2 regions of the Priestia sp. SB1 genome follow, and region 2 is predicted to be linked to the other one. Evidence: a T-box and tRNA genes for the amino acid it is inferred to sense, from the RefSeq annotation. Region 2 holds a T-box; the other holds one or more tRNA genes.
What was found. A T-box is a leader RNA that pairs with one kind of tRNA and senses whether it is charged. The one in region 2 lies ahead of thrS (threonine--tRNA ligase), so its partner is inferred to be a tRNA-Thr.
Positions count from the first base shown of each region.

Region 1: it has a tRNA-Thr gene. The T-box ahead of thrS (threonine--tRNA ligase) is inferred to sense a tRNA for this amino acid. The anticodon was not compared.

Region 1 is NZ_JBBJSS010000001.1:50,648-66,228, forward strand. It holds gene WKH56_RS00270 (ABC transporter ATP-binding protein) at 1-868, opposite strand, end outside; tRNA gene WKH56_RS00275 (tRNA-Thr) at 1,134-1,206, opposite strand; gene WKH56_RS00280 (aromatic ring-hydroxylating oxygenase subunit alpha) at 1,417-2,469, shown strand; gene WKH56_RS00285 (DHA2 family efflux MFS transporter permease subunit) at 2,504-4,027, opposite strand; gene WKH56_RS00290 (TetR/AcrR family transcriptional regulator) at 4,293-5,213, shown strand; gene WKH56_RS00295 (carbohydrate ABC transporter permease) at 5,327-6,148, opposite strand; gene WKH56_RS00300 (carbohydrate ABC transporter permease) at 6,164-7,066, opposite strand; gene WKH56_RS00305 (ABC transporter substrate-binding protein) at 7,090-8,331, opposite strand; gene WKH56_RS00310 (amylo-alpha-1,6-glucosidase) at 8,404-10,524, opposite strand; gene WKH56_RS00315 (LacI family DNA-binding transcriptional regulator) at 10,612-11,628, opposite strand; gene WKH56_RS00320 (ATP-binding protein) at 11,775-13,049, opposite strand; gene WKH56_RS00325 (sulfite exporter TauE/SafE family protein) at 13,321-14,085, shown strand; gene WKH56_RS00330 (cation:dicarboxylate symporter family transporter) at 14,319-15,581, shown strand, end outside.
Region 2 is NZ_JBBJSS010000013.1:45,156-60,736, reverse strand. It holds gene WKH56_RS32235 (MBL fold metallo-hydrolase) at 7-720, opposite strand; gene fabZ (3-hydroxyacyl-ACP dehydratase FabZ) at 1,041-1,475, opposite strand; gene WKH56_RS32225 (lysophospholipid acyltransferase family protein) at 1,490-2,023, opposite strand; gene WKH56_RS32220 (ketoacyl-ACP synthase III) at 2,088-3,077, opposite strand; gene thrS (threonine--tRNA ligase) at 3,290-5,215, opposite strand; T-box leader at 5,266-5,492, opposite strand; T-box leader at 5,531-5,758, opposite strand; gene WKH56_RS32210 (MFS transporter) at 5,849-7,063, opposite strand; gene WKH56_RS32205 (MarR family transcriptional regulator) at 7,137-7,622, opposite strand; gene WKH56_RS32200 (tRNA-dependent cyclodipeptide synthase) at 7,891-8,604, shown strand; gene cypX (pulcherriminic acid synthase) at 8,638-9,861, shown strand; gene WKH56_RS32190 (MarR family transcriptional regulator) at 9,932-10,396, opposite strand; gene WKH56_RS32185 (hypothetical protein) at 11,061-11,261, shown strand; gene WKH56_RS32180 (hypothetical protein) at 11,389-11,622, shown strand; gene WKH56_RS32175 (helix-turn-helix transcriptional regulator) at 12,155-12,352, shown strand; gene WKH56_RS32170 (DUF6773 family protein) at 12,349-12,816, shown strand; gene WKH56_RS32165 (DUF5316 family protein) at 13,015-13,290, opposite strand; gene WKH56_RS32160 (helix-turn-helix domain-containing protein) at 13,537-14,325, shown strand; gene WKH56_RS32155 (hypothetical protein) at 14,409-14,663, opposite strand; gene WKH56_RS32150 (hypothetical protein) at 14,721-14,912, opposite strand; gene WKH56_RS32145 (SunI/YnzG family protein) at 15,091-15,348, shown strand.

The DNA.
Region 1 (15,581 bases), on a different contig from region 2:
CTTTTTTCACAGCTATTGCTTCATGGTCGTAAAGGGCGTCCATTGCCTGCTGAACAGTGGCGGTTGAAGCTAGCTCTTCAGTAGGTTCTACGTCTGGCTGTTCACTTTCTTTGACAAACATATCCAATGTCTCAAATAAAGTATTTCCTTGATTTCCAATAAATGTTTTTACAAACTCATTTTTAGGCTTTTGAATGAATTCCTCCGGGGTGCCAACTTGAACAATTTCCCCATCTTTCATCAGGCAGATACGATCTCCAAGCGTCATGGCTTCGCTCATATCATGCGTAACAAACACAAATGTTTTTTTGATTTTTTCTTTTAAGCTAATAACATCTTGTTGAAGCTGTTCGCGGCTTAACGGATCGAGGGCGCTAAAGGGTTCGTCCATTAAAATAACGGGGGGATCAGCTGCGAGGGCACGTGCTACACCTACACGTTGCTGCTGGCCACCTGAGAGCTCAGACGGCTTTCGGTTTCGATATTGCTTTGGGTCTAGTCCTACCAAGGTAAGCAGTTCATCAATACGCGTTTTGATTTTGTTTTTCTTCCAATGCTTCATCTCCGGTACAATGGCTATATTCTCAGCAATGGTCATATGAGGAAAAAGAGCAATCTGCTGTAGCACATAACCAATGTTCCAGCGTAGCTCATGTATGTTGTGGTCCGATACGAGCTTATCTTTTATGTATAGTTCTCCTTCGGTAATATCATGAAGACGGTTAATCATTTTTAAGGTGGTTGTTTTCCCACATCCACTCGGACCAATTAAAACGAAAAACTCTCCTTCTTTTATTTCTAGATTAATATTTTTCACGGCGGTCGTACCGTCTGGATATTGCTTTGACACATTCTTAAACGTAATCAAATTATCGTTCACACTCCCTGTTGAAATTTAACCCCTAGTTTCGTGTACCCAATACTTAGAGGCAATAAACATTCTTTTAAGAATATTTCTAAATATGATTCATAAGACATAGTGGAAAAGATACACATGTTTTCTAACAGCCTCCTAATAAGGCTATCAAACTGTTAAAGTTTTCACAAGGCGGGGAAGAATAATTCGGAGAATAAATTTAAAGCCAATTCAAATAAAAAAACCTTCTTTCAACAAGAAAGAAGGTTTTTGAGTATGCTAGCGACAGGGATCGAACCTGCGACCTCTTGCTTACCATGCAAGTGCTCTACCTACTGAGCTACACCAGCGTCTTGGAAAATTATATCACGTTTAAATTTATTTAGGAAGCGCTTTTTTAAATTTTTTTATTGGTATATTCTCTAATTGGCGTCTTCTGAAATTCGCACTTTCTACAAAGTTCCATATTTTATGTTAGAACTTCTCACATAAATTGTGTGAATTTTCTTTTTTTATATTACCCTTAGTAAAAGAGCTTACAAAAGAAAGGAAGAAAATAGATGGAACAACAACCAACCATGACCAAATCAAAAACGGCAACTCCCTACCCAAGAGACTGCACGTTCAGCCTGGAAGATTGGACGACGCTCGCTAAGTATTGGTACCCCGTCGCACGCTGCAGTGATGTAACTGAGAAACCAACGTCTGTAAAACTGCTAGATGTAAATCTAGTTCTATACCGCACCACACACAAAGTTGTAGCGGCACGCGATTTATGCGTTCACCGAGGGACCCCGCTTAGCATGGGCTGGGTGGAAGATGATGAAATTGTCTGTCCTTACCACGGCTTCCGCTACGCAACGGACGGCGCATGCACGTCGATTCCAGCTCACCCTGACGCCAACATTTCTCCCCGCCTCTGTATGGCCGTCTATCCAGTTATTGAACGATTTGGATTAGTTTGGACTTCCCTGACAGGAGAACAAGATAACCTGCCTTACTTCGATGCGTGGGAAGACCCTGATTTTCAGCAAATTGTTTGTCCGAGCTTTGATATCATGGGTTCAGCCGGTCGTCAAATGGAAGGCTTTTTAGACGTAGCTCATTTTGCTTGGGTTCACACGGACACATTTGGTGATCGAAACAACGCCTTTGTGCCTAAATATAAAGTAAGCGATACAGACTATGGGCTTCATGTAGAATATACGAGCACCGTGAGCAATTATTCCAAAGAACAGCAGCATTTAAATCCACCTGATTTTAAATGGCTTCGCGTCTTTGATGTTTATCCGCCGTTTACAGCTACGCTAAAAGTATACTTCCCAGAAGGCGCAGAGCTGTGGATTATGAATGCAGTCTCTCCTATTTCAGCCCGCGAAACACGTTTATTCGCGCCAATCGCTCGAAACTTTGACAAAGATTCTCCCGTTGAAGGTGTGTATGACTTTAACCTTCGCGTCTTTGACGAAGACCGTGAAATGGTTGAAAATCAAAAACCTGAAGACTTGCCTTTAGACCTGCAGATGGAAGCGCATATTATGGCTGATCAAACGTCTATCGGCTACCGGAAATTATTAAAGAAAATGGGCTTAAGCTTTAGATATACAAGCTGAAAAAATCCCCGCTGTCTCAGCGGGGATTTCTTTTTTATTTAGCAAACTGCTCGCGTCCTGCTTTTTCCTTTATCATTTCATCTTCACTTGCCGGCGTTGCTCGTTTCATAAACAATGAAAGAATTAAGGCAACCACCACTAGGACTACAGAGATAGCAAACGCATCGTTAATCCCTTGTACCATTGCCTGCATCCCAATCTGCTCTTTCATTTGAGCTGCCCCGGCTGCGGTTGCATTAGCTGCTCCTGCTCCGCTCATTGCATCTTGAGCGAGCTCTTTTGCATGAGTAGCTGTACGGTTTGACATCACCGTTACTAAAAGAGCCGAACCAATAGCTCCCGATACTTGTTGAAGCGTATTGTTCATGGCAGTACCATGCGGATTAAAGCGCTGCGGCAGCTGATTTAATCCGTTTGTCATAACCGGCATCATCACCATAGACATTCCGAACATGCGAAGCGTGTAAAGCGTAATGAGCGTTGTATACGTCGTATCAAGCTCTAAGTTACTGAAGAAATACGTCGTAACGGCTGTAATCGTTAGACCCGTTACAGCCAATGCACGCGCTCCGAATTTATCAAATAATTTTCCGGTAATCGGTGACATTACACCCATTAGCAGCGCACCTGGAAGCATTAGTAATCCTGAATGAAGCGGAGAGATGCCTCGTACCGTTTGAACATAAATTGGCATTAGCAGCATGGCTGAGAATAATGCCATTGTGATCACCATCGAAATCGTTGATGATAAAGCAAACATTGGATATTTAAAAATGCGGAATTCAAGCATCGGTGTTTTAAGCTTGAACTGACGTGTAATAAATAAAATCAGAGCCACAGCTCCTACGATAATGGTACCATATACTTCCACAGAATCCCAGCCTTTATCCCCTGCTGAGCTAAACCCGTATAGAAGTCCGCCAAATCCAATTGTAGATAGCAAAAGGGATAAAAAATCCAAATTGATTTCCACTTTTTCTTTTTTGTCTTTTAATAGGAAGAAAGCGCCTATTAATACAATGGCTGCGATTGGCGTAACAAGGTGGAACAGCATTCTCCACTCATAGTGTTCAATTAGCCATCCTGATAATGTAGGACCAATTGCCGGAGCAAAAATCATAACTAAACCGAAAATCCCCATCGCAGCTCCGCGTTTTTCTAATGGAAAACTTGTGAGCAATACGTTCATTAAAAGCGGCATCATAATAGCTGCGCCTGACGCTTGAATAATACGAGCGGTTAACAACACAGAAAATACGGGCGAAGCACCTGCAAGTATTGTTCCTGCTGTAAATAAAGTCATCGCCGTTAAAAATAAGCCTCTGACAGAATAGCGCTGAATTAAAAAAGCGGTAGTTGGAATCATAATACCATTCACTAACATATAACCAGTAGAAAGCCACTGGACAGTTGACGTTGTCACATCTAAGTCTTTCATAATAGACGGCAGCGCCACATTTAATAACGTTTCATTCAATAATGAGATAAAAGCGCCAATTAACAAAATAGCAATTATGCCATAAGGCGGCTTTTCCATTTGATTTATCGATCGACTCATTATTGTACCTCCTTATACTTTAGGTTCATTTTTTTAGACACGTGTTCTACATAGAGTATATTATACTGTGAGTTCAATTTATGCAAGTGAAAAATCTTACGTTCACGTTCTTTATTTTCTCAACTTTTTTAGTCCTATACTCCTTTTATACCAATATATTGTCGTGATATCGTTCAGTTTTCTGAAAAGAACATTTGTGTAAACGCTTTAAATCATGTATCATAAAGTTGGACCATGAGTCTAATTTTATATTTAGGTGATAATAATGAATAACCGAAAACAGCAAGTTGTAAAAAATGCACACCATCTCTTCGTTGAAAAAGGATTTCAAGCTACGTCTATTCAAGACATCATTGATTATAGCGGCATTTCAAAAGGAACATTCTACAACTATTTTTCTTCAAAAAATGAATTATTAATCGCTGTTTTTACATGGCTTCATACGACCATTGAACAAGAGCGGAATCAGCTGCTGGTTGGTAAAAGTCTGACCGATGTAGATGTATTTATTAAACAGATCGATGCACAGATGAAAAACCATCACAAACACAAATTTTTTACATTACTTGAAGAAGTATTTGTTTCCAATGACCCTGATTTAAAAGCATACATAAAAAAAACCCAGTTTATTGAAGTAAACTGGTTCTACAAACGGTTCATTGATTTATTTGGTCAAGAAAAGAAACCTTACCTGCTAGATTGTGCAATTATGTTTCTTGGCATGCTTCACCGCAACTTTCACTATAACTTTATGGTCAATGGTACAAAGACTGATCCCCATGAGATTATAACTTACAGCGTTAAGCGTCTGCTTCCTCTTGTAGACGAAGTAGCAAATTCAGGAGACATTTTGCTCGATCCGCAAACGATTAAAGAATGGCTTCCATCTTGCCCAAATACTAAAAATCAAATAGAACAGGACATTTCCGCAGCACTTATCGATTTAAAAAAGCAGGTTCACAAACAATTTACGGATGAATTTGAACGTCAAAAATGTACAGAGCTTATTAGTTTTATTGAAGAAGAGCTGTTTAAACAGTCGACTCCCCGCAAGTTTGTTGTGGATAGTGCCCTTCATTCATTAAAGCAGCTGCCTGTTAACAACAGTAAAACGAACCTAGAGGAACTGCAAACGATGATTGATCAGTATGTGAGTGAACTTCAATCAACAGCTAGAAGCAACTAAACATATGAAATTAACGCTCACCATGACAACAAAAAACGAACGATTATGATTTTTTAATTAATCGTTCGTTTTTTTGTAATTCCAACTAAAATACTTTTATCCCAGCCTCTTTTTTATTTTCCTCCAGTAAACGAAATTCCTTTAATGAAATATTTGTTAAAAAACGCATAAATGAGCAAAATTGGAAGTGTAAAAACCATGGAAGCTGCCATAATATAGTTCCAATAACTGATATACTGACCTTTAAATGTGTTAAGGCCTAAAGTCAACGTGAACATATTTTCATCAGACATCACAATTAAAGGCTTCATAAAATCATTCCAAAACCCCATAAATACAAAAATCGTTTGTGCTGCTAAGGCAGGTTTTGCAAGTGGAAGGACTATTTTGAAGAATGTTCCAAACTTCGATAACCCATCCAACTCCGCTGCTTCTTCAAGCTCTTTTGGGAAATTAATAAAAAATTGACGCATCATAAATATAAAAGTCGCATTTACCATTCCCGGTACAATCATTCCCTGATAGGTATTTAACCAGCCTAACTCTTTTAAAATTAAAAAATTAGGAATCATCGTTACTTGTCCAGGAATCATAAGCACCGCTAAAATAATAATAAATAAACTTTTCTTTCCCGGGAAACTGAGGCGTGCAAGGGCATAACCAGCCATTGAGTTAAATAGCAAATTCAGAGCTGTTCCTACTACGGCAATAAATAAGCTATTAAACATCCAGCGAGGGAACAGCTTTTGTTCCACAAAAATTTGTTTATAGTTGTCTAGCGTAAAGTGTTTCGGAATAAAGTTCACCGTACCTGACACAATTTCTTCTAGCGTTTTAAAAGAAGCGGACAGCGCCCAAATAAATGGAATCAGAGTAATCAGCGCGTATATGCTTAAAATCGTATATAAAATGAGGACTCCTGTTTTTTTCTTCATCTTTTTCTCCCCCCCTTAGTACATACTTTCTTCTTTTGAAAACTTTCTCTGAATAACCGTTGCCACCAAAATCACGAGCGCCAGCATAAAGGCTAGTGCTGCAGCATACCCCATAGTACCTAAATTTTTAAATGCATATTGATAAATAAGCAGAACAACAGTCAGAGTCGAGTTATTAGGACCTCCTGAACCTCCTGAGAAAATAAACGATTGATCAAATAACTGAAACGTACCAATCAGTCCCATGATCACTACGAATGATGTAACCGGTCGCAGATTCGGAACTGTAATATGCCAAAATCGTTGAAATACATTAGCCCCATCTAACTGAGCTGCTTCATAAAGCGAATCTGGTACGTCTTGCAAAGCTGCCAAATAAATAACCATAAAAAATGGAGCTGTTGCCCAGATGTTCATAATCATAATGGCAATCAAAGCGACCTGAGGATCTCCAAGCCAATTGTAAGTTGGAAGACCAACAAACTTTAAAAACTCGTTCACAATTCCATTTTGATTGTACATCCACATAAAAATAAGCGTTAATACAGCCGATGATGTAAGTGTAGGTAAAAAATAAATAATGCGAAAAACTTTTTCTGCTTTTAGCCCTGCATTTAATGTGGCAGCCAGTATAAGTGCCAATGCGGTTTGTACCGGTACAACAATTACTACATACTTCACCGTATTCCAAAGAGCAATTTTAGCTTTCTCATCTTCAAGAACCTTCATGTAGTTCTCAAGCCCTCGAAAATGGAACTCAGTTCCTCCCAGCAATTGAACTTTATGTAAAGACAAAAAGATGGCATAAAAAATAGGTGCAATAACAAACAGCAATAGTACAAACAGTGTAGGCGTCATAAAAGCATATCCTTGCCCTACATCACGAGGTTTGTACGTTCGTATTTTTCCGTTTTTCATTTCCTCCACTCCCCCGCCGAGCCTTATTCGTAAATACTAATCTCTTGATTTGCCTGCTTTTGTGCTTTTTTCAAAGCTGTCTCTAAATCACTTTGTCCCAAAAAGGCGCTTAAAAACTGGTTATTAAAGTTATTCATGATAATAGGCAAATACGGACCATCTTGCCAGACAGTTGCATAAGCAGCTCCTTTTACTAATGGACCTCGTTTTTCGTCTTCAGCAAAACCAAGCTTATCCGCTACGGATTTTCTTGTTGGCAATGCATAACCCTTGCTTGTCCAAGTTTCCATTCCTTCTTTCCCGGTTAAGTACTGAATGAGCTCCCAAGATGCTTTTTTCTTTTTTGAGTCAGCATTCATTACATACGCGACCGTAAATGCCATCGTATTTTTATGACCGTTTATTGTCGGAACTTCCGCTGTACCGTAATCAAGTTTTGGGAAGGACTCCTGTAAAAATGGAATCATCCAATTCCCTTCAATCACCATAGCTACTTTTTGTTGTGCAAACATGTCCGTACCTGAATTTGCGCCTACATCAGAGGGCTGTACAGACGTTTTATCTTTTAAATGCTGATCGATGAGCGGCTGAAGAGAATCCACGACTTCTTTCGTAGCAAAGTTTGCCTTATTGCTCTTTACAATGTCTCCTCCGTTTGCCTGCGCCATGTAGAAGATACGCGCTAATTCCGGCGTAACACCAAACGCTTGAATCCCTTTCTTTTTAAATACTTTTGAAACTTCTTTAAACTCATCCCATGTTTTTGGTACTTCTACTCCTGCTTCTTTAAATAGCTTTTTGTTGTAAAATAAGCCTAATGTGGAGTAATCTTTTGGAAAACCATAAGTCTCTCCATTTTTTTGAAACGCTTTCAATAATGGTTTCTCAAAATCCTGAACATCAAAATCAGATTTTACATAAGAATTTAAAGGTTCTAAAACCCCTGTATTAATAAGACCCGGCGCTTCAAGTGCATCAAGATAAAAAACATCTGGACCATTTCCACCTATTAAACGCGTTTTTAGAATATCCATGTATTGATCAGTGATTACTTCATGCTTCACATGAATTGATGGATGGAGTTTTTCAAAGTCTTGAATAGTTTGATTAAGCAGCTTCGTCTCTGTTGGGTTGCCTCCCCAGCCGGCTAATACAATTTCGACTTGACCATTTTCCCCGGAAACTTCTTGTACATTTGAACATCCAGTTAAAGCTGCTCCAGCCACTGCCAGAACCAAACTTAAAGCGAGTATCCACTTCTTCATTAGCTGTCTCCTTTCATTTCATTGACCTGCGGCTTATTAATTGACGCTTAATAAGCCGCGGTCGAAGTAACATTAACCTACATAATTTCTTACCTTACATTGAGATAGAAGCTCGTATTTTGTCGTATTTTCTTTCACGTAAATAATAGTTTCGCTTTCTTCTTTTTTAACCGTTAATGAAAGTTTCCCACTGCCAATCACAAGGTTTTCTACAGAGATTTCATTCATATCGTCTATGAACAAAGGATTTATCTGTATAGTACCTGCTGTACTATCAGGAAACAGTCTTAGCATCGCCTGTACGAAAGCTAAAGGCGTTCCGGCTGCCCAAGCTTGAGGTGAGCAGGCAACGGGATATTTGACAGGCTTGCCAAGGTTACTTGAATAGCCGCAGAATAACTCTGGAAGGCGGTCGTATTCAAAATGCTCAGCTGCATCAACCAGCCCTTTTATCACTTTATTGACTTCTGTTTGCTTGTTCGCTTTACTCAAACCGAGAACAATTAAACTATTATCGTGCGGCCAAATGCTCCCGTCATGATAACTCATTGGATTATAACCCGCTTCTCCTTCTGCCATTGTACGAATTCCATATCCCGAAAACATAGATTCTGATACTAGCCTTTCCGCTACTTTGTTCAGCTTCTCCTCATCCATCATCTCGGCTAAAAGTACATGACCTGGATTTGACGTAATCGTTCCTACTTGATGTTTATGTTCATCAAGTGCAATGGCATAGAATGACACGTCTTCCATCCAAAAGGCTTCATTGAACTTTTTACGCAGCAGCTCAGCTTCTTCACGTAAACTATTTGCTTCATTTGTTTTGTTTAACTGATCATACAAAGAAGCAATACCCATTTTCGCTTGATATACGTAGCCTTGTACTTCCACTAAAGCAATAGGAGTTTTTGCATATTCACCGCTGCGATGGACAACAGAATCCCCTGAGTCTTTCCATCCTTGGTTAGCAATTCCTTTACTTGATTCTTGATGGTATTCAAGAAATAAATCACCGTCTCGATCTCCATATTCATTGATCCATGTCAAAGCTCCATCGACAGTCATTTGCATTTCTTTTACAAACTCGAAGTCTCCCGTCCACTTCACATATTCCGTTAACAAAATTAAAAATAATGGTGTCGCGTCAACTGTTCCGTAATATGGAGTAAAAGGTATTTGATTTGTGTTGGCTAGTTCTCCGTAACGTATTTCATGCATAATTTTACCCGGCTGTTCATCACGCCATGGATCATTTGCCGTTCCTTGATATGCTGCCATAGTACGTAGCGTTCCTTTTGCTACTTCCGGATTAAAAGCCAGCATTTGAAGCGCTGCAATTAGACTATCCCTTCCAAATGGCACACCAAACCAAGGCAATCCAGCTACAGGAAAAGCACCGAATCCTACATCCGTTAGCAGTACGCGCAGGTCGTTAAGTCCTCTTGTAATAAGGCGCTGCATTGTCGGATGATCGGTTGTCACTTTTGTAGAAGATTTTTCCCACTTTTTATATGACTGCGTTAGTAAACTAAATGCTTCACCAGCTGATAAAATATTTTCATTGATGTCTTCGCCCATTTGCGGCTGAACCATTAATGTAATTTCTTCTTCTTCCTGATGGTTCAGTTCGAAAGAAAACATAACCTCTCCTTGTTCATACACGTGTGAGGCTTTTTTATCCCAAGAAATCCATGTCGAACGCTTGATATCATCTGATCCTTCGTATGTATATATTAAACTGCTTTCCCCTTTTATTTGCCCTGTTCTTTTTCCGACATTTCCAGTTTGAAAACCTCTTACGATAAACATATCGTTAAAATCGACATCTGCTTGGATACTTAATGTAAAAGCAATTTTTTTAGGAAAATAACTTTTCAATTTTATTTTTTCATAGAAAACACCCTCATATATAAAGCGTTTTCTTTCTATTTCTACAGACTCTCGCCACAGCGATAGTTCTCCTTCTTTTTCCATATGCGGATTAGTAAGAAGAATTGTGGCTAACAGGTTTTCGTCGGCACTTGAGGACAATAACACAGGATCTGTACCGTTAATTTTCAAATGAAATTTGCTCAAAAAACGCGTATCTTTCATATATAGCCCTAAACCATACTGATGGTTTTCAGTGATATTTCCTGCTTGATCTGTTAGTAAAAATAAGTCATTTTCTTTAATCACACGGTAATCCATTTCCATCCCCCTAAATTTTACCGAAACGTTTTGGAAAAACGAAGCACAAAACCGAAACGTTTCGGTTTTTACATTATATAAAAACCACTAGCCGTGGTTTTTAGCTGTTGATTCTCGAATAATCAGCTGTGTATCAAGATAACGCTTCATATTTGTTTCTTTCCCTTCTAGCATCTCAATTAGTAAATCTGCAGCTTCATAGCCAATCTGATATACTTCCTGCCCTACAGTCGTCAAATTTGGAGACGAGTAAGAAGCAAGAACAATATTATCATATCCGACAATCGAAACGTCTTTTGGTACATCAAGGCCAAGTTCTTTGCATGCTTTTAATGCTCCCAGTGCCATTAAATCACTTGCACAAAAAATAGCGGTGAGCTCTTTATACTTATTTAAAAGCTCACTGGCAGCTTTCTCTGCTTTCTTTTCTTCAAACTTTCCGCTTACAACCCATTCAGACCGAAACGACAAACCGCATTCTTTGAGGGCTTGTCTGTATCCATTGAGACGTTCTTGGCTGACAAATGCGTCTTCATGTCCGTTAATCATCCCAATATTCTGATGGCCAAGACTCGCTAAATGTTCAACCGCTTTTTTAGCTCCCAAAGCATTATCGGTGGTGACATAGCCTACTGAACTAGAATGGACGGGAATATCAACTAAAACACAAGGAATATCGCTTTCTACTACTTCTTTTAAATAAGGATCTTCTTTTTTGATGCCCTGAATAATTGCCCCGTCCACTCTTCGCTCTCGACAAAGCTGAGTATACGTTTTTTCTCGCTGCATCATCGTGTTTGTATTAAATAAAATCAAGTCATACCCCAAAGTAGATGCACGCTCATTTACACCGCACAATACTTCAAACGTGAAATTATCTTTTACGCTCTCTCTGCTGATGCCTGAAACTAGTAGTCCAATTGTCTTTGACTTTTGCATAACCAATCCTCGAGCTAACGTATTGGGGCTATAGTCCAGCTCTCTTGCTACGGCTGCAATCTTTTGCCTTGTTTTTTCATTTACATCTGAATAACCATTTAAAGCCCGAGACACCGTTGTTACAGATACGCCGGCAACTCGCGCTATATCTTTAATCGTTGTCAATCAAAATTCCTCCAAAACGTTTCGGATAACTTTAAATAGATTGTAACGCTTTCATTTCTTAAATTCAATACTTTTTTAATAATCAGTTTACTTTTATCTATTTTTAAAATTTTTGCATATAAAAAGAGCAGCCCTAAAGCTGCTCTTTACTCACAAAGGGGAAATTGAAGTGAAAAGCACGTTTCTTTTCCTTTTACGCTAGACACACTTACTTTTCCCTTCATATAATGAATAATACTGAAAGATACCATCGTTCCAAGCCCCGTACCTTTTTCTTTTGTTGTAAAATACGGTTCGCCTAACCGGTTGATTTGTTCTTGCGTCATACCGCAGCCTGTATCCATAATATCAACGATCACAACTCCACCTTCTTTTCCTACTTTAATAGTTAACGTGCCTCCGTTTTGCATGGCTTCAATACTATTTTTAAATAAGTTGATTAGACACTGCTGAAGCTTTCTTCTTTCTCCCATTACGAAGAACTTCACTTCTTCATCGAATGTAAAATCAATCGCGACTCCGTTCATATTGGCAAGAGGCGTCATAATATGGGTGACGTGATGAATTTCTTCTGACATATTCATTTTTTCATTTCGTTCTGGAGCGGAATTGGCAAATAGCAAGTAATCATCAATGATTTCTTTTGCGCGGTCTAGTTCATTAATAGCAATCGAAATGTAGCGTTTTTTAGCAGGTTCTTTTTCATCTTCTTGCAGCATTTGCATAAATCCTCTGCTTGCAGTTAGAGGATTTCGCACCTCATGAGAGATGCTGGCGGCTAAATGACTGACAATTTCTAGCTTTTCTGCTTTCATTAGGCGCTGCAGCACTAATAAATTTGCCCGTATCGCTTCCCACAGTATGGTAATCACAAACATGCCTGCCACATCTAAAACAGCGAACTGAACCCACACGCTAATAGGAATGCTTGTTACGTGTAAGATGAAAATAGATACAAGCATAGCTAATAAAGAACCAATTACACTAAGACAGGTGCTCACGATAATTCTATTTTTTAATGAGAAATGTAAAAAGTATTTTGTTATGAAAAATAAAGGAATGGATAAAATCGGAAGAGCAATTAATGTTGATAAAAACCCTACATCGTACCCGCCAATTAGCAAGCGCAGCAGTAAAATAAAGACAAAAAGCAAGCTTCCTAGCGGCCAGCCTCCATATAACGTTCCTAAAATATAAGGAATTCTTCGTAAATCCATTCGATAGTCATCCGGGACATAAGCTCCGTTAACCGGAAACAAAAGGCAAAAGGTAATAGCTAAAATCGGAAATACCGCGATATAGTGATCTTTCCACCAATGAACTTTTTTAGCATACTTGATCAAATAAAACATCTGCACTAAAAACAGCGCCAATAAAATAAATAAAAAATTAATTAACAAATCTTTCGTAACAAAACTCATGCATTCACCGGTCTTTCAAATGAGATAAAAATAAACTCTTTTATTGCATTTACATTTGTAACACAAATTAGAGCGTAATCATAGATAAATAAACGTATTCTATTTACTTTTTTATAACTTCCTATGACTTTATCGTCCGTTCCCTAAAATAGTGAAGACTAAGAAAACCTTTTCAACTTCACTAAAAATATTCAGAATTTTATTTACATATGAGTTACAATGCTCTATAATCAGATCAATGTACTTGGTTTTGAGAGTAGGAGGACAAAATATGGAACTATCAATTACCTTAATGGGATTATTCGTTGGAACCCTTGTAGGCTTAACGGGGGTTGGAGGTGCCGCTTTATTAACACCTTTACTGATTGTACTCGGCATTAACCCTTCCATTGCCGTAGGAACAGATCTTGTCTACAATTCTATCACAAAATTATTCGGAGTCGCTCAGCACTACAAACAGCGAACCATTAACTTTAAATTAGCAAAATATTTAGCTTTCGGAAGTATTCCGAGCGCTGTGCTGGCTATTGTCACACTTCATGCATTCCCATCTTTTCACGAGCATCAAGAAACGATTATTAAGCACGCTCTCGGGTACGTCATGACGCTGGTTGCCATCTCAATTATCTTTCGCGTCTTTTTTGATAAATTAATTCGCCCAAATCGGTTTCAGGAAATGGACTTAAATCAGAAAAAAGGATTAACAATCGGAATTGGCGTAGTCTTTGGGTTCATTGTCGGACTAACATCGATTGGTTCTGGCTCATTATTTGCCATTGCAATGCTGTACTTATTTAAGTTAAAAACATCTGAGCTGGTTGGTACTGATATTGCACATGCGTTTCTTCTCGTTACGGTGGCTGGTATTTTAAATGCAAGCTTTGGAAGCGTTGATTATATGTTGACTGCTAACCTATTAACTGGATCTATTCCGGGTGTGTTACTCGGAAGCCGTTTATCAACGAAAGTGCCTTCAAGACCGCTTCAAGCCATTATGGCGACCATCATTTTAATTAGCGGAATTAAACTAATTTAATAAATAAAAAGCACATGCCTTTGCATGTGCTTTTTATTAGTTTTTTTAAAGATCTACATTAAAAATAATAATGTTTTAAACCACCCTCTTCCCTTCTTATACACTTCAACTAATATCTTTATTGAATTTTAGTCAAAGAGACCAATGACACCTCAAACAACCTTACGTTAAAATGTAAAAAAACATAACATCTATTGTAACATCAAAAAAATTGTACGACGAAGGGAGAACACATGACACAAACAGCGGCAAAAAGTAAGAAAAAACCTTTTTATAAAGGTCTTTTCTTTCAAATTATGATGGCAATTGTACTTGGCGTAGCCGTAGGATATCTATGGCCAAGCTTTGGAAATGCTGTGAAACCGATTGGAGACGGTTTTATTAAGCTCATCAAAATGCTGATTGCTCCTCTTATCTTTGGGGTAGTCGTTGTCGGAATTGCCAAGGTTGGAAACATTAAAACAGTTGGGCGTATCGGTGGAAAAACCATTCTTTACTTCGAAATTGTCACAACATTCGCTCTACTTATCGGTCTATTAGTAGCAAACGTAATGAACCCCGGCGCCGGTATGAATGTTGATCCTTCAAGCTTAAGCACAACTGAAGTGGACGCGAAGACAAACGGCTCCGAACTTCCGAGCGAAGGTGATTTTTTTCTTAATATGATTCCAGACAGTGCAGTTGGTGCTTTTTCAAACAACTCCATGCTTCAAGTGCTTTTAATTTCGTGTTTGTTCGGAATCGCTCTTGTCCATATAGGTGGAAAAACAGCGGAGACCCTTCTACACGTATTAGAAAAAGTAAATGATGTGTTATTTAAAATTATGGGATACATCATGAAGTTAACGGCTCTTGCCACGTTTAGCGCCATGGCATTTGCGGTTAGTCAGTACGGTCTTGGAACACTTGCTGCATTTGGAAAGCTATTTATCGCTATGACAATTGCTTGTCTAGCATTTGTTCTTGTTTTAGCTGTTATTTTACGAACCTATTTAAAATTAAGCTTGTGGAAAGTTATTCTATATATACGAGAAGAAATTATGCTGGCATTTGCTACGGGTTCTACTGAAGCCGTTATGCCGCAGCTCATGGATAAATTTGAACAAGCAGGATGCAACAAAGCAGTCGTTGGCCTTGTTGTGCCTACGGGCTATTCGTTTAATCTAGACGGTGCTTCTATCTACCTGTCTCTTGCTCTCGTCTTTTTAGCACAAGCAACGGGCGTGGACTTGAGCCTCACTGATCAGCTTTTAATGCTTGGTGTTCTTCTTCTTACGTCTAAAGGAATGGCTGGCATTCCAGGATCAGCTTTTGTTGCTCTTTCTGCTACCGCAGCAGCAACTGGATCCATTCCGGTAGCTGCCGTTGCTCTGATGCTTGCTCCTGATCGCTTTATGGGTAATTACCGGACCACAGTTAATATTATTGGTTATGCGGTAGCTGCTTTTATTATCGCACGATGGGAAAATTTATTGGACCTACAAAAAGCCAATGAT
Region 2 (15,581 bases):
TATAGGTTAAATGTGTTTTAAATTTAATCTAGCTTTTGTAATAGCGTTATTTATAGCTTTTTCTGGTTGTTTTATCATTTTCCCATGCCCTACAGCAAGCAATGAAGGCTTGTAATCCAATAATTTGTGAGCGCTGTGAAGTGCAACTTCCTTATTCCATGTAGCCATTGCTGGAAAGGGAAATAAAGGCTGAAGCTGGCCAGTTACTGCTATACCACCCCTTGTTTGAAAGGCATCACCAGCAATTAAGGTATTATTGCGGGTATCAAAAAATGCCATTGAACCTGGCGTATGTCCAGGAGCAACTATCGCAATTAGTGAACCAATTTGGTCACCATCTTTTAGTAAAACGTCTGCTCTAGTTTTTAAATTTCTAGGTATTCCCCCACGTATAGGAGTATTGGGTTCATTAATGTCTAATGTAGTGTCTCCACTCATTAATCGGGCATCTCGATTTGAAATATATACTGAAACACTCGGAAGTAATTGCTTTAACTTATCAAGTGCTCCTACATGATCGTCGTGCGCATGAGTTAGAAGAATGCGTGTTATGGGTTTGTTAATCTTTTTAGCAGCTTGTAGTATTTTCTTGGCACTGTAAGGAAGCGCTGCATCTACCAAAGTTAAACTATCGTCCTCTTCAACTAGGTAACAATTAACTGGGAAAAACCCTGGTAAAAAAATTAATTGATGTAAATTCCCTTCACGAATAACCCTCATAAGAATATCACCTTCTTATATTAGTTTAAAAACTATTTATGTTTATATTTTAACTAATAACGTTAGTTAAAACAAGGTAATATATAAATATTAGCTTTAATTAGCATAAATAACTAATATATTAGAAATGAATTTTAAATGCTAAAACAAAAGAAAAATGCACACACGTATACTTTTACGGATATGCTCCATTCATAGAAGTAAATGAAAAGATCCTACATCATTTTGATGAAGGATCTGCTTTTAGTGTCACGTTGGTCTCTTTGTCTAGATTATTTGAGGAACCTATATGTTAACTACCTGTGTATATGGAGATTTACTTACTTCCCATTATTCCAAAGAAAGAATGTTAAATCTGCTTCACACACAATATTATTATCTACTTTAGCAATGCCATGAGCTTTTGCAACAGCTCCTCGGACGCGTGTCATTTCTACTTCTAAGTATAATTGATCTCCTGGACGAACTTGTTTCTTAAAACGACAATTTTCAATACCAGTTAAAAGGCCTATTTTTTCATAATTTTCTTCTTTTTGCAACATTATAATTCCACTAACTTGAGCCAAAGCTTCAACAATCAATACACCTGGCATAACCGAATAGTCGGGAAAATGTCCATTAAAGAATTCCTCATTGGCTGTAACGTTCTTAACCCCAACTGCATTTTTTCCTTCTCTTAATTCAATAATTTTATCTATTAGTAAAAAGGGATAACGATGGGGTATAATTCTTTGGATTTCTTGGATATCCAGCAAAATTTTTTCTCCTTCTAAACATTACTTTTTAATTCTTTAAATACTTTTGAAATCACTGCGTTTGTTTTTTCTGTAACAACTTCTTTATCTTTAGGCATTTTAGGTACATAAATAGGATCCCCTAAAATGATAAACCTTCTTTTTCTTCCTAATAAGTCTTTTATGGTATGAGGTCCTACATATACTGCTGGTATAATAGGAACACTTCCCCTTGAAGCAATATGAATAGCTCCATTTTTTAACGCTTTCTCTTCTGAGTTTCTTGTTCCACTTGGAAAAATTCCAACTACTTGTTTCTTTTTTAGCAATTGCAAAGGTATTTTTAAGACACTGGGTCCAGGTTTACTTCGATCTACAGGAAATGCATTTAAATTTTTTAAAAGCTTTTTGATAAAAATCTTATTAAATAACTCTTTCTTAGCCATAAAGTGAATAGGAGTCGGATATAATGCTATTCCTAAACACACTACATCAATCCAGCTTTTATGCGTACAAACAACAATAAACGGATCATTTTGAGGAAGTTTTTCTTTGTTTACTGTTTTCATTCTTCCGTTCATCAAAAATAGTATAAGCTGTAGAAATCTTGTTGCAAAGGTATACATTGATTATTTACTCCTTACCTAAATCCCATTTAATAATATGACCTGCGTGGGTAAGTCCTCCTCCAAATCCGTAGAGTAAGAGAATGTCTCCATCTTTTAATTTCCCTTCGTTTATCCCTATTTGTAGTGCTAGAGGAATGGAAACGGAAGAAGTGTTTCCCATGTACTCGACACTAGTTAATGTCTTCTCAACTGGAAACTCTGATCTTTCACATATAGACTCAACCATTCGTAAATTGGCACTGTGTGGAACGAACCAATTTATTTTACTCCTTTGTAGATTTGCTTGTTCTAGCAATTCAGCCATACCTAAAGGAATTGTTCGAGATGCCCACTTATATACTTCCCTTCCATTTTGCACCATCTTGCCACTCGAACTCAAAGGTTGTCCATGCATGGTAGTAGATAAATTGGTACGGTATACATGTTTACCTCCCTTTCCATTTGTACCAATATGCGTAGCAATAAAACTTGGGCGCTCTGCATCACTTTCGACCAAAACAGCTGCAGCCCCATCCCCAAATAGAACACACGTAGTACGATCCGTGTAATCTGTAACCTTCGATAACGTTTCTGCAGTTACGACTAAAACTTTATGATGAAGTCCGGATGTAATAAAGGCGTTTGCCATGTGTAATCCATATGTAAAACCAGCACAGGTAGCGTTAAAGTCTAGAGCCCCAGTTGCCGGAATATCAAAGTAATCTTGTATTTGGGCTGCTACGCTTGGAAATGCATAGTCCGGTGTTGTAGTCGAGACAACGATACATCCTACATCCTTTAAATCTTTCTGATATTGCTCCACTAAGTTTTTAATTGCTTTAATAGCTAGGTCAGAAGAATATTCATTTTTATCAGCAATTCTTCTTTCCTTCATGCCAGTTCGTTTCACAATCCATTCATCGTTCGTATCTACAATTCGTTCTAAATCGTCATTGGTAAGTCTTTTTTCTGGTACGTATGTACCTATTGCTGTAATACGTGAAGTTGATTTCATTGTATTCACCCTTCTTTACTACCAAGATATATAAATTGATATTAGTACTAGGTACTAATAAAGTCAATGATTTTATATGAAAAAATTGTAAAATAAGTATATGCAAGCCTAATAATAAAACATAAACACCTGTGCTGATTCATTCTAGGAAAGAATAAACTAGAAATAAAAAAAGGTTCCTTATTAAATATTAAGGAACCTTCTTTGTTTAATTATCTAAGTTTCTTTTCAACAATTTCATCCTGAAGTTTTTCAATAAAGCTATCTAAATTAAAAGTTTCAGACTTTTCCTCTCCGTGTTTTCGTACATTTACGGAGTTGCTTTCCATTTCCTTATCTCCTAATACCAAAATATAAGGAACCTTCGCCACTTGAGCTTCTCGAATCTTATATCCGAGCTTTTGTTCTCGATTATCTAATTCTACTCGAATCCCTTTCTTTCCTAGAGCTTCTTTAATCTCTTGTGCATATTCCTGATGAACCTTTAGAGAAACTGGAATAACCTTTACCTGTACAGGTGCCAACCATGTTGGGAAGACCCCTCCAAAGTGTTCAATTAAAATCCCAAAGAAACGGTCAAGAGATCCAAAAATAGCACGGTGAATGACAACTGGACGCTGTTTTTCGTTCTTTTCGTTAATATAATTTAAATCAAATTTTTCTGGAAGCTGGAAGTCTAATTGAATTGTTGCACATTGATGACTTCTTTTTAAGGCATCTTTAATATGAAAATCGATTTTAGGACCATAAAATGCTCCGTCGCCTTCATTCAGTTTATAATCAAAGTTCAATTTTTTTAATACGTTTTCTAAAGAGCTTTCCGCAAGTTCCCATAAGCTATCTTCTCCCATGGAGTCTTCTGGTCGAGTTGAAAGTTCGATATCATATTCAAAACCAAATGTTTTGTAGATATAATCAACTAATTCAATGACTGATTTAATTTCACTTTCAATTTGTTCAGGAGTAACAAAGATATGAGCATCGTCCTGACAAAACGTACGTACTCTTAATAATCCATTTAGAGCCCCACTGAATTCGTGACGGTGAACTTGACCGAATTCTCCCATTCGAATGGGTAAATCTCTATAGGAATGGAGCTTATTTTTAAAGATAAGCATATGACCAGGACAGTTCATAGGCTTTAGTGCAAATTTAGCATTATCCACTTCTGAAAAATACATATTATCCTTATAATGATCCCAGTGACCAGACTTTTCCCATAACTGTTGATTCATCATAAAAGGAGTACGTACTTCCTCATAATGATGCTTTTCTTGAACGGATCGCAGGAACTGCTCCAGCTGATTTTTAACCATTTGTCCTTTAGCTAAATAAAAAGGCATTCCTGGTGCTTCATCAGAAAACATAAATAATTCTAGTTCGTTTCCTAATTTTCGATGGTCTCTTTTCGCTGCTTCTTCTAGAAACATTACATACTCATTTAACTGTTTTTGAGAACGAAAAGCTACGCCATATACACGTTGTAACATTTGGTTATCGCTGTTACCTCTCCAGTATGCTCCTGATACTTTTGTTAATTTAAACGCCTTAACCATTCCAGTAGAAGGAAGATGTGGGCCTCGACATAAATCGAAAAATTCCCCTTGTTTATAAATCGTAACTGTTTCATTCATAGGGATATCACGTAATAACTCGAGTTTCAACTCGTCGTTTATCTCGCTAAATATTCTTTCAGCTTCACTACGTGTCACTTCAGTACGTTCAATAGGATGATTTTCATTAATAATTTTCTTCATTTCATGTTCAAGTTGTAGTAACTCATTAGAAGCAATCGTTGTAGAAAGATCCATATCGTAATAAAATCCATCTTCAATAACTGGTCCTACCCCTAACTTCACATTCTTATGTACTCTTTTTACTGCCTGAGCAAGTATGTGGGCTGTTGTATGCCTCATAATTTCTAGACCTTCGTCAGAATCTACTGTTAAGATTTCGATTTCTGCATCTTGATTAATAGCTCGATGCAAGTCATATAATTCTCCATTTACTTTACCCGCAATGGCTTTCTTCTTTAGGCTGGAACTAATGGATTCTGCAATAGCATGTAATGTAATACCTTTTGAAAATTCTTTCTCATTTCCATCTAAAAAGCGAATTTGAATTAAATCTCTACTCATGATAACCTCTCCTATTTAAATAAAGTCAAAAAAAACATACTTATCCCTAAGTAAGGGACGAGTATGTTTTCACACGTGGTACCACCCAAATTCCCATCAATATAAATATATCGATGGCTCTGGTGCTGTAACGTCGCAAACGTTATTAATTACTACTATTTCACTAATAAAGCTCCAAGGTGGTAAATTATCTCTCTTTCTTAAGGGCTCACAGCCAAAGACCCTATTCTCTGCAAAGAATTGTAAAAATAATTCATGTCCTTTTCGTTGCTTACTTATTTATTTTTAAACATAAAAAAACGCACTCATCCCTCTAACAGGGACGAGTGCGGTCGTGGTACCACCCTAATTTTATAAAACACTACAAGTGTTATATTCTCAAAAAGATAACGGATTTCCCGATTGCGGTTACTCTATCTACATATTTCCACACAATAGCTCCAAGGTGGTAAATTATTTCTCTTTCTTAAGGGCTCACAGCCAAAGGCCCTATTCTCTGTAAAGAAATATAAAAATAATTCGTGTCCTTTTCAACGCTCAACATGTTTATTTCCAATAAATAGAATTATAATTTATATTATTTGTAAATGTCAATACTTAATTCTAAATATGTTATTAATTGGATGTATTTATTTAAAAAGATGGTTTATTGGTAGTTCTATTTTTATCTGTATTTTTTGTGTTGTGCACTAGTAAATAACCAAAGAAACTTATAATGCCAAACATAACACCGAACATTATGAACATGGTTTCACTTCTCAAAAATTCTAGTAATGTACCTGACAAAATGGGTCCTATAGACATACCAGTATATCTGACAAAGTTAAATACTCCCATAGCACTAGCTCGATTTTGCTCAAATTGATGGGTCAATATGGTTGCATAGGAAGGTGTTAGGATTCCAATTCCCACCCCATAAATGAATAGGCTTAGCGACATAAGTAATAAAGAAACAGTATGTGTGAGTCCAAATCCTGTAACACTAAATGCGATTAAAAAATTAGTAAAGGTAAATATATTTATAAGAGAAATCTTCTTCTGAATGTATTTGAATAACAGACTTCCGGCTATAAGGCTTATCGTCATAGGAAGATAAAGCAAGCCAACAAGTTTTAGATTTAGATGATAGTGGCTTGTTAATAAAACGGGGAGATAAACCAGAATAGAAAAGTAAATCAAAAAGTTCAAGAAGCTTAATGACAACAATATACTTCCCATCTTATCCTTCATCATTACAAGATAAAAATGAAGACCGTTCCTCTTACTTGTCTTGTGCTTTTTCTGATCTTTAGGATAAAACAACATATTGATAATAAGTAAAAGAATAGATATACCGACTAATGACCAGAAAACACCATCATAATTGTATCGGTCTCCTATAAATCCTCCTAAGATGGGAGCTACTGCAGGAGCAATAGATAACAAGGTTTGATAAGTTCCCATAGCACTACCACGTTCTTCCCCATCAAAAAGATCCGTTATTGTAGCAGCTGCAATCAATGGAATAGCTGCTGTTCCGAGGGCTTGCAAAGATCGAAAAACGAGAAACAACGTAAAGTTACTTGTAACAGCACACCCAATACTAGCCAATACTGTAAGTATAAGACTAGGGAGAAGAATAAAACGACTTCCTTTAAAGTCAAGAATGGTCCCGTAGACTATTTGCATAATAGCTGTAATAAAGATGAACAATGAAACAGTTAAATTAACTAATGTTGTGCTTACATCAAATGAATCCTTAATTAACGGAATAATAGGCGAATAAATATTTTGATTTAAAGATGCAAAAAATGCACTTATACAAACGACGTATAAGATAAAAATAGGTTTTGTATTTGTATGTCCCATATAAATCTCCTACCTTGTAAATAAGTTTTTCCATATAAAAGTATGTTTGACATTCTAAAAGCACCTAATGTGTCTATTCTTGTCTTAATTTATTAATCATCGTTTCAAGGAACTCTAATATAATTTTTTGTTTGTCATCAGAGAAATCATCAATTAAATCATAAAATTGTCGTTTCCTTTTGCTATGTAGTTTTTCGTGAAGTTCAAAAACTTGTTTTCCTTTTGCTGTTAACTTGAAGTAAACCTCTTTCTTATTGTCTGCTAATTGAAATCTTTTAATTAACTCATCTTTCGTTAATTTTCGGGTGATTTTTGTGATATTTGCTTTAGATAAATTCATCCTAGTCGCAATCCCTATATTATTTATAGGTCCATTATTTCCAATGCATTCAATCACGTGGATGCTGCTCATGTTACTGGGTAATGTTCCTATTTCGTTCAGTTCTTTTTCATCAAGATAATCAAAAAATGTTTGGGAGACTGAATCAGCTTTTTGTTCGTTCAGGTGTAATAATTGCAAATAATTTTCGTATATTAACTGTTTAGATAATAGAGACATATTAGTTCCTTACCTTTCTAATGTATAAATAATTAATGTTTACCAGTAAACATTATACTACTAATAAGCTATTAAATTACTATGAAATCTCATTTTAATACAATAAAATGAGATTTCATAGTAATTAAAACCTATTATATTTGCAGATAAAACGCTTATCAATTTACAAAATAAAGAAAAAATGTTGACTTTTACAAATATTTGGATTTAAAATAGTTTTTGTTTACTAGTGAACATTAACTGTTTAATTATAGGAGTTGAAATAGCTATGTCACAAATTCTTTTAGAAAAAATAGCTAAGCCTTTATTTGCTATTGAACCTTTATCACAAAATTGCCAGAGAATTTTTGAAAGAAGAAACCACATATTAATCGGAATTAGCCCCTTTAACAGTAGATTTTCGGAAGAATATATTTATCGACTAATTGAGTGGAGCATTAAAGAGTTTAAGGATGTCTCTGTTCTCTTAGCTGGAAATGAGGCCGCAAATCTTTTGGAAGCTTTAGGAACTTCTAGGGTAAAAGCTGAGCGTAAAGTGAGAAAAGAAGTAAACAGAAATCGTCGATTTGCTGAAAGAGCTCTCAAAGCTCATGGTGGTAATCCTGAAGCTATTTATACATTTTCAGACTTTATTACTCAACCGGTATATTGTGATATGCGTACTAAGATTGAAGAAAGTTTTTTACATCAACCAAACTTTCAAAATGCTTGTTTAGAAATGTCACATGCAGCAATTGTAGGAAGAGCATCTGGGACAAATATGGATATTTCAGTTATTACTTCAGAAATGTTACATAATGCTGTGCAATATGTTTTGGCTGAACTGCCGTTCTTTATTGGAGCACCTAACATCTTGGGTATTCAAGAAACTGTACTTGCTTACCATAAACCTTGGAGGCTAGGTGAACAAATAAAAGATGAGCAATTTTCAATTAGAATGCAACAAAATCAAGGATATATAACTGTCGATGAAATTCAGTAAATTTACACCCTTAAACTTTTAGGAGGAACCGTCTTGAATACATCATTTAAAACTTTTAGTATCTTATCAGAACAGTTTCATGAAGATCCATACCGATATTTTTCAGAACTTCGAGATTTCGATCCTATCCATTATGAGCAAGATATTGATAGCTATTTTATTAGCCGATATAAAGACGTAAGATATGTATTACAAAATACAGAAATCTTTACGACTAAATCTCTTGCTAAACGTGCTGAACCTGTAATGCGTGGACCTGTCCTTGCACAAATGAAAGGAAAGGAACATACAGCAAAACGTAAAATTGTAGTAAAGAGTTTTATAGGTGATTCACTTAAGAGACTCATTCCCTTAATTAAAGAAAACGCAGAAGTGTTATTATCACCACACTTAAGTAAAGGGAGAATTGACTTAGTTAACGATTTTGGAAAAACTTTTGCTGTATATGTCACAATGGATATGCTAGGACTTAACAAAAAAGATCATCAACTTATCGCAGATTGGCACAGTGGAGTTGCTAACTTTATCACTACTATACAGTTGTCATCTGAAGAACGTGATCATTCATTATGGTGCAGTGAACAACTAGCAAACTACCTTTTACCCATTATAGAAGAGCGTCGACAAAACCCAAAATCAGATCTCATTTCAATATTATGTCAGTCTGAGTATGAAGGAGTTGAGATGTCCGATACGAACATTTTGGCACTTATCCTTAATGTACTATTAGCAGCTACCGAACCTGCAGACAAGACATTGGCATTGTTAATGTATTATTTATTAAATAATCCGTTACAAATGCAAGATGTGATGGAAGATCGTTCATTATTATCAAGAGCAATTGCCGAAACTCTAAGGTTTAAACCACCAGTACAACTTATACCAAGGCAATTATCGCAAGATGCGAAAATAGCCGATAGATTACTACCTAAAGGTTCAACAGTATTCTGTATGATTGGGGCTGCCAATCGAGATCCTGAAGCGTTTGATAATCCTGATACTTTTAACATTCATCGTCCTGACCTTGACGTCAAAACGGCTTTCACAGGTATTGCTCGACATGTGGCTTTCGGTTCTGGCATACACAACTGTGTAGGAGCTGCCTTTGCAGGAACAGAAATTGAAGTAGTAGCTAACATTGTTTTAGATCAACTACAAAACATGAAATTAGAAGAAGGATTTCATTACACGGAAAGTGGTCTTTATACACGTGGACCCGTTTCTCTTCCATTAACGTTTGATCCTATTAAAGGCTAAGATAATAAATTGTATACAATTAAGCAAGTGGATTTACGACATGCTCATTAGACATGTCGTAAACCTACTTCTATATTTGTTTGGTCCACTCATTTAAAAACTTAATAATTATTTTTAACTCTACTTCTGAAAATTTATTAAGTAATTCTACATATCTTTTCTCTGCTATTTCATGCATTTTATCATGAATTTCAGCTAACTCCTCCCCTTCCTTTGTCAAGGAATAAAAGGTTTCCCTATTATTATGGATATTCTTGTTTGCTAGAACAATGCCATGTCCCACAAGTGTATTAATAGCCTTAGATACAGCAGGTTTTGAGATATTAAGTTCTTTAGAAAGAAGAGCATTGTTTACATATTGGTCTTTATTTATTAATGAAACAATATGTAATTGAGTAATTGTCCATTTTTTATTCGTACTATTTACACTTTGAGTTAGTTTATTAGCTAGTATTTTCCTACTTTGAACCTTTTTTTCTCTAGTCATAATTAGAGATTCAATAGCTTGGAACGCTTGCTTATGAAGAGCTTCCATCAGAAACACACCTTCTTCAATATAATCGTTAACTGGTTAACTATATATAATAGTTTACTGATTAACGATTATATTGTCAAGTTCATTTGATTTAGGCTTTGCATACAATATAACTGATTGATAGGATACATTAGCCTTCTCTGTTTATAAAAAAATTAATATATACGGCTGCCTTTTTATAATAGGTTCCGGAAACATGTCTTATGTTAACTACAAAAGTATACTTTTACGAACTTATAGAAAACCTATATTTTTATTAAATTGGTGTAAAATCGCTTTATATGACCACTGGAACTGAATAACTACCTAACATATGATATGATGGATAATTAAGGAATTAATGTATAGGTAGCGAGGGAATTTCAAATGAGAAAGTTGAAAGAATCTTACTTTTGGGTTGTAGCAGGGCTCCTGTTGTCTAGTGCCTTTGTCAATTTTGTTTGGAAAGGAAAAACTTGGCCAGGATACTATACTTTGTGTACATTATTGATATTAATCATTATAAAGATAATGCTATTTAACTATGAAAAGAGTGAGAATGAAAAAAAGTAATACATCACACTTTAGGTTTGCTGTATTACTTTTTTATTTGGCCATAATTTGCTAACACCTTACATTGTGAATTAGGTAGTTACATATAGAGGAATGAAAAAGGAGGCTAAGTGTGGGATTATTTTTTAGAAGGATTGACTCTGATAAAGATAGTAAATATAGACGATGGTTAAATTCCATGTTGCCAGTCGCGATGCTAATAAACTTCATAAATAGTTTGTTTCTAAATTGGGGATGGCTTTCTTGGACAATGGCCATTGTAATTGGCATACTGGCTATTTTAATATTTAAGGAATATAAAGGTGAGAATTAAAGGCTGCATAAAACATCTGTTTTTTATATGTGTACCGGAAAGAGACATTATGGTAACTAACATTAATAAGTAAGGCTATTTATGTTAGAGTGTACATAGAAACATGTATGAGTTTGGAGGCAGAGTCGTGAAACGTGCAATAGGGATATTTCTTCTTGCTCAAGCTTTATTAACGTACTTAACTATTAAGATGATGTATACTCCGTTTATCGTTAAAACATTACATAGAAATACTGGAGTTATGACAGTTTCATATAGTTACCCTTTAATGTACTGGTTAATTTGTATAGCTTCGGGCATTATGCTTATAGTGGGAACGTATCTAGTTTTCGCCAAAGAAAGAAAGCAGGAAACTGTATAACTGGACGGATACTATCGTCCTTACGGACAAACCCATGATAGTCCCGAAAGGGAGCTAACTTCTCGTTGGTCTCTCGTAGGAACATAAGGTTGTGGCTATCTTCTGAGGAAAGAAACGTACTGTTATGTATACCTCCATTTGGAGCGTCGGCGTACGTTTTACTTACGATATGGTGTGTGATGAGGATACGACAGCAAATGGACCTGCAATAGGAGGCTTGAGCCGATGTGTCTTGAAAGGGACTCGCACGGTTCTTAGGGGAGGAAGGGGCAGTGATGCCCCTAACTTACCCGACGTAACTAGCTTCGCATACGGTATGCATTAAAACAAAGAACTTATTTAATTAAAATTTTGTAAGCAAACTAACCTAAATGAAAAAGTTAATGTGAGTTATATTGGAGTCCATTGGTCGAAATATATCAGTGGACTTTAACTTTTACTTGTTTTAAACTGAAAATAAATGTAAGATATAAATTGCATAAAGTAATATATATCTTACATGAGTTTTATATAGATAAGAGGTGGGTTTATCTTGGTTAATAGAATTAAGATTGCACGCATAGAGAAGAATTTAACTCAAAAGGATTTGGCTAGTAAAGTAAATGTTACTAGACAGACAATTGGGTTAATTGAAGCTGGTAAGTATAATCCTTCATTAAAATTATGTATTGATATTGCAAAAACATTAAATAAGACTCTAGACGAACTATTTTGGGAGAGAGAGCAATGAATAAATTTAAAAAAATATTACGTATTACAGAACATGATGATGAAAGAGTTCAGGCATTAGAGTACAGATCTTATGCTGAAGCAGGTTTTCTTATTGCTGTGTTGTCAGCACTAGATGTAATCATTAGAGGTCTGGTATTAGGCCATCCGTTGAGTGAATGGGGTATGAGCCTGTTCATTTTAATCATTTACATAATCTATGTTGGATCTAGACAAATTACAATGAGAATAACTAAAGATGACTTATTAGAGGAAAATGAGAAAGAGAAAAATAGAGCAGAGGAAGTTTCTACTTTACTTGGTATTGCACTCTTTGTGATATGGAGAAAGGTTATCTTAAAAGAAAGCTTAATTCCTTCAGGCTTACTAAATTGGATTGAGAATATTGGTGTTTTTATAGTTATCTTCATCATTACGTACGGGATGACGTATTTATTCAGAAATAAAAAACAGAGTGAAATATAGAAACATTGCTTATGTTTATTTAAGATTAATAATATAAGCATAAAAAGAAAACTTGCAGTAAAAGGCGTTTTCTTTTTATTTATACCAATAACTAACTGTGATTATGGTAACTAGATTTTCACATCGTATCCACTTAAATAAAAAAGCAGCCAATAAAAAACAGCACTGTCCATTCAAATGGGATAGTGCTGTTTTTTATTAGTTTATTATATAGATCAATACTGCTATTAAGTTAGGAAAAGCAATTGAAATAAACTTTTTAGAATCCTCTAAACGACTTTTATGTTTTTTTCTGTCGGAGGTTGATAATCGTTTATTACCTAAACTATAAATTAAAAAATCTACAGAAAGCACTATAGATACTAATCCTATAGCTCCACATAAGTAATAAACAAAACTCCAAATTCCTGAAAAATAAGAAATAGATAGTACGATAAGTAGTGCAATTACGCCCGTTATGAGTCCTTTTTTCATTTGATAATCCCTCTTTTTTAAAAGTAATCCACCTATATATTACCATTATATTTCTTTTTTGTGAGAGCGTACCTAGAGAATTCATTATGTTAACTCACTTTATATGTTATTTAAGAAACCATACATAAAAGTAGCCATATAACAGGATTGCAACTACAAGTTGACAATGTTCATCTGTAATAAGATGGAAAAATAACGTTGTATTTGAGATGATTAATCTATCGAAAGATAGGAGGTCATTATTATATGACATTTGGTGAAAAACTTTTTAAATTAAGAAAAGAAAAAGGTCTCTCACAAGAAGCTTTAGCCGAAAAGGTAAATACAACAAGACAGGCGATTAGTAAGTGGGAAAATGGCCAGGGCTTTCCCGAGACTGAAAAGCTCTTAATGTTAGGAAATATATTTGAAGTCTCAATTGATTATTTGTTAAAAGATACAGTAGTGCAAGAGAGCACCCGTGAAAAAGGCTATTATGTCAGTAAGGAAATGGCTGAAGGGTTTTTAGCCTATCAAGGGAAAGCATACAAATATGTATCCCTAGGGATTAGCTTACTCATCCTATCGAGCATACCTTATTGGTTGTTTGACCAAAACAAAGCACTTTCTACATTTTTAATTATTTTAATTGCTACATTTGGTGTGGGCGTTATCGTTTCTACCGTTTTTTTAGGAGGCCATCAGTATAAGGTACTTAGTAAAGAACCTTTGCTACTGGATCATCATTATCTAAAAGAATTATCTATAAAATATACTCATACTAAAAAGAAGTATGCTGTTGTAATGGTAGTAGGGTTTTGCTTATTAGCAGCAGGCATAATGCCTTTCTTATTTGAAAGAAAGGGCATTGTTTCAGGAGATTTAGTTCCTTATTATCCCTTCTGTTTGGGTATGATTGCTATAAGCTCATATATCCTACTTCGAACACTCCCTATTCTTTATTCGTATACGTTGTTAGTAAATAACGAAGAGTATGTAAATAGATTAAGCTTTAAACTTTTAAAGAAAGGAAAAAAGAAATTAGAAGAGATGTAAGTAAGCAGACTCATTGAACAGTTATGTCTCAATGAGTCTGCTTACTTTTTACAAAATACAGGTTACCTAGAATGTTGCTTATGTTAACTAACTTTGTATATCGTATACAGGGCTAGTGTTCCAAAGGTTATAAAAGAACAACCTGTTAGAATGGTTAATGTTTTTGCTATACGCATTGGGAACCTGTTCCATAATTTAATTAAAACTTCAAGCTCAATATAACCACTTACTCCAATAGGGCTTTCACTCTTGTAATCATTCTTTTTCATTTTAAATAGAGATGAGTAGAAAATAATAATTCCCCACACAAGAGACAATCCTGCTATAAAGGTTAACAAAGTATTTACCTCCCGTTTAATTTTAATTTTTTCACCTCATAAAAAGAGCTTTAAACCTTACGAAATATATTTAAGGCTTAAAGCAAAATAAATAATAAACGACATAACTAAGTAGCAACTAATAATTCCTATTCTTAAACGTTTAGAACGTCCTTTTAGCCAGCCCCACCTTTTATCGTCATAGTCGAAAATAAAATAGTCCGCAATGATCGATAAAATAATGATAATACTTACTATTAGTACACTCATTCTTAGTCCCCCTTCATTATTTGCAACTATTAAATAATATAACAAAATAACCAATAAATAACAAAAGGGTATCTAGAAAATCCATTGTGTTAACTTCCTTTGTATACGATATCCATTCATTTCCCTATCCTTATATTATGTTAAAATGTAATTATAAGGAAAAAAGGGAATGTTTAATATGTTTACAGTTGGGATCGATCTAAAGAAAACAGAAAAAGAATTAATTATAAAATGGCAACTTGCTAAATTTAATATTCCACTAGAAGATATTATTGAAGTTACAGAAGACAATACGTATGGAGGTAAAGACGCTGATGCAATCTGTATAGGGCCTCCCTATGGAACAACTGATCGAATTTTCATTAAAACTAAGAAGCAAAATTATATACTTTTCACTACAAACAGAACAACGATACTAAACAGAATAAATTCATAATTAATTATTCTTATATACATATAATAGGTATTCAACGGTAAGGAGGGGGAAAACATTAGCAAAATTATTAGAGTTGTAATTGGTTTAATCAGTAATATTATTCTGTTCATTTTTGGAATCAGAGGTTTATTAATAAATGAACCAATACCATTTGCTTCTTACCTCTTTACGACAAGTGGATTAATTGGGATTATTGCTCTTCTGATGGAATTGAAAAAGAGAAATAATACTGA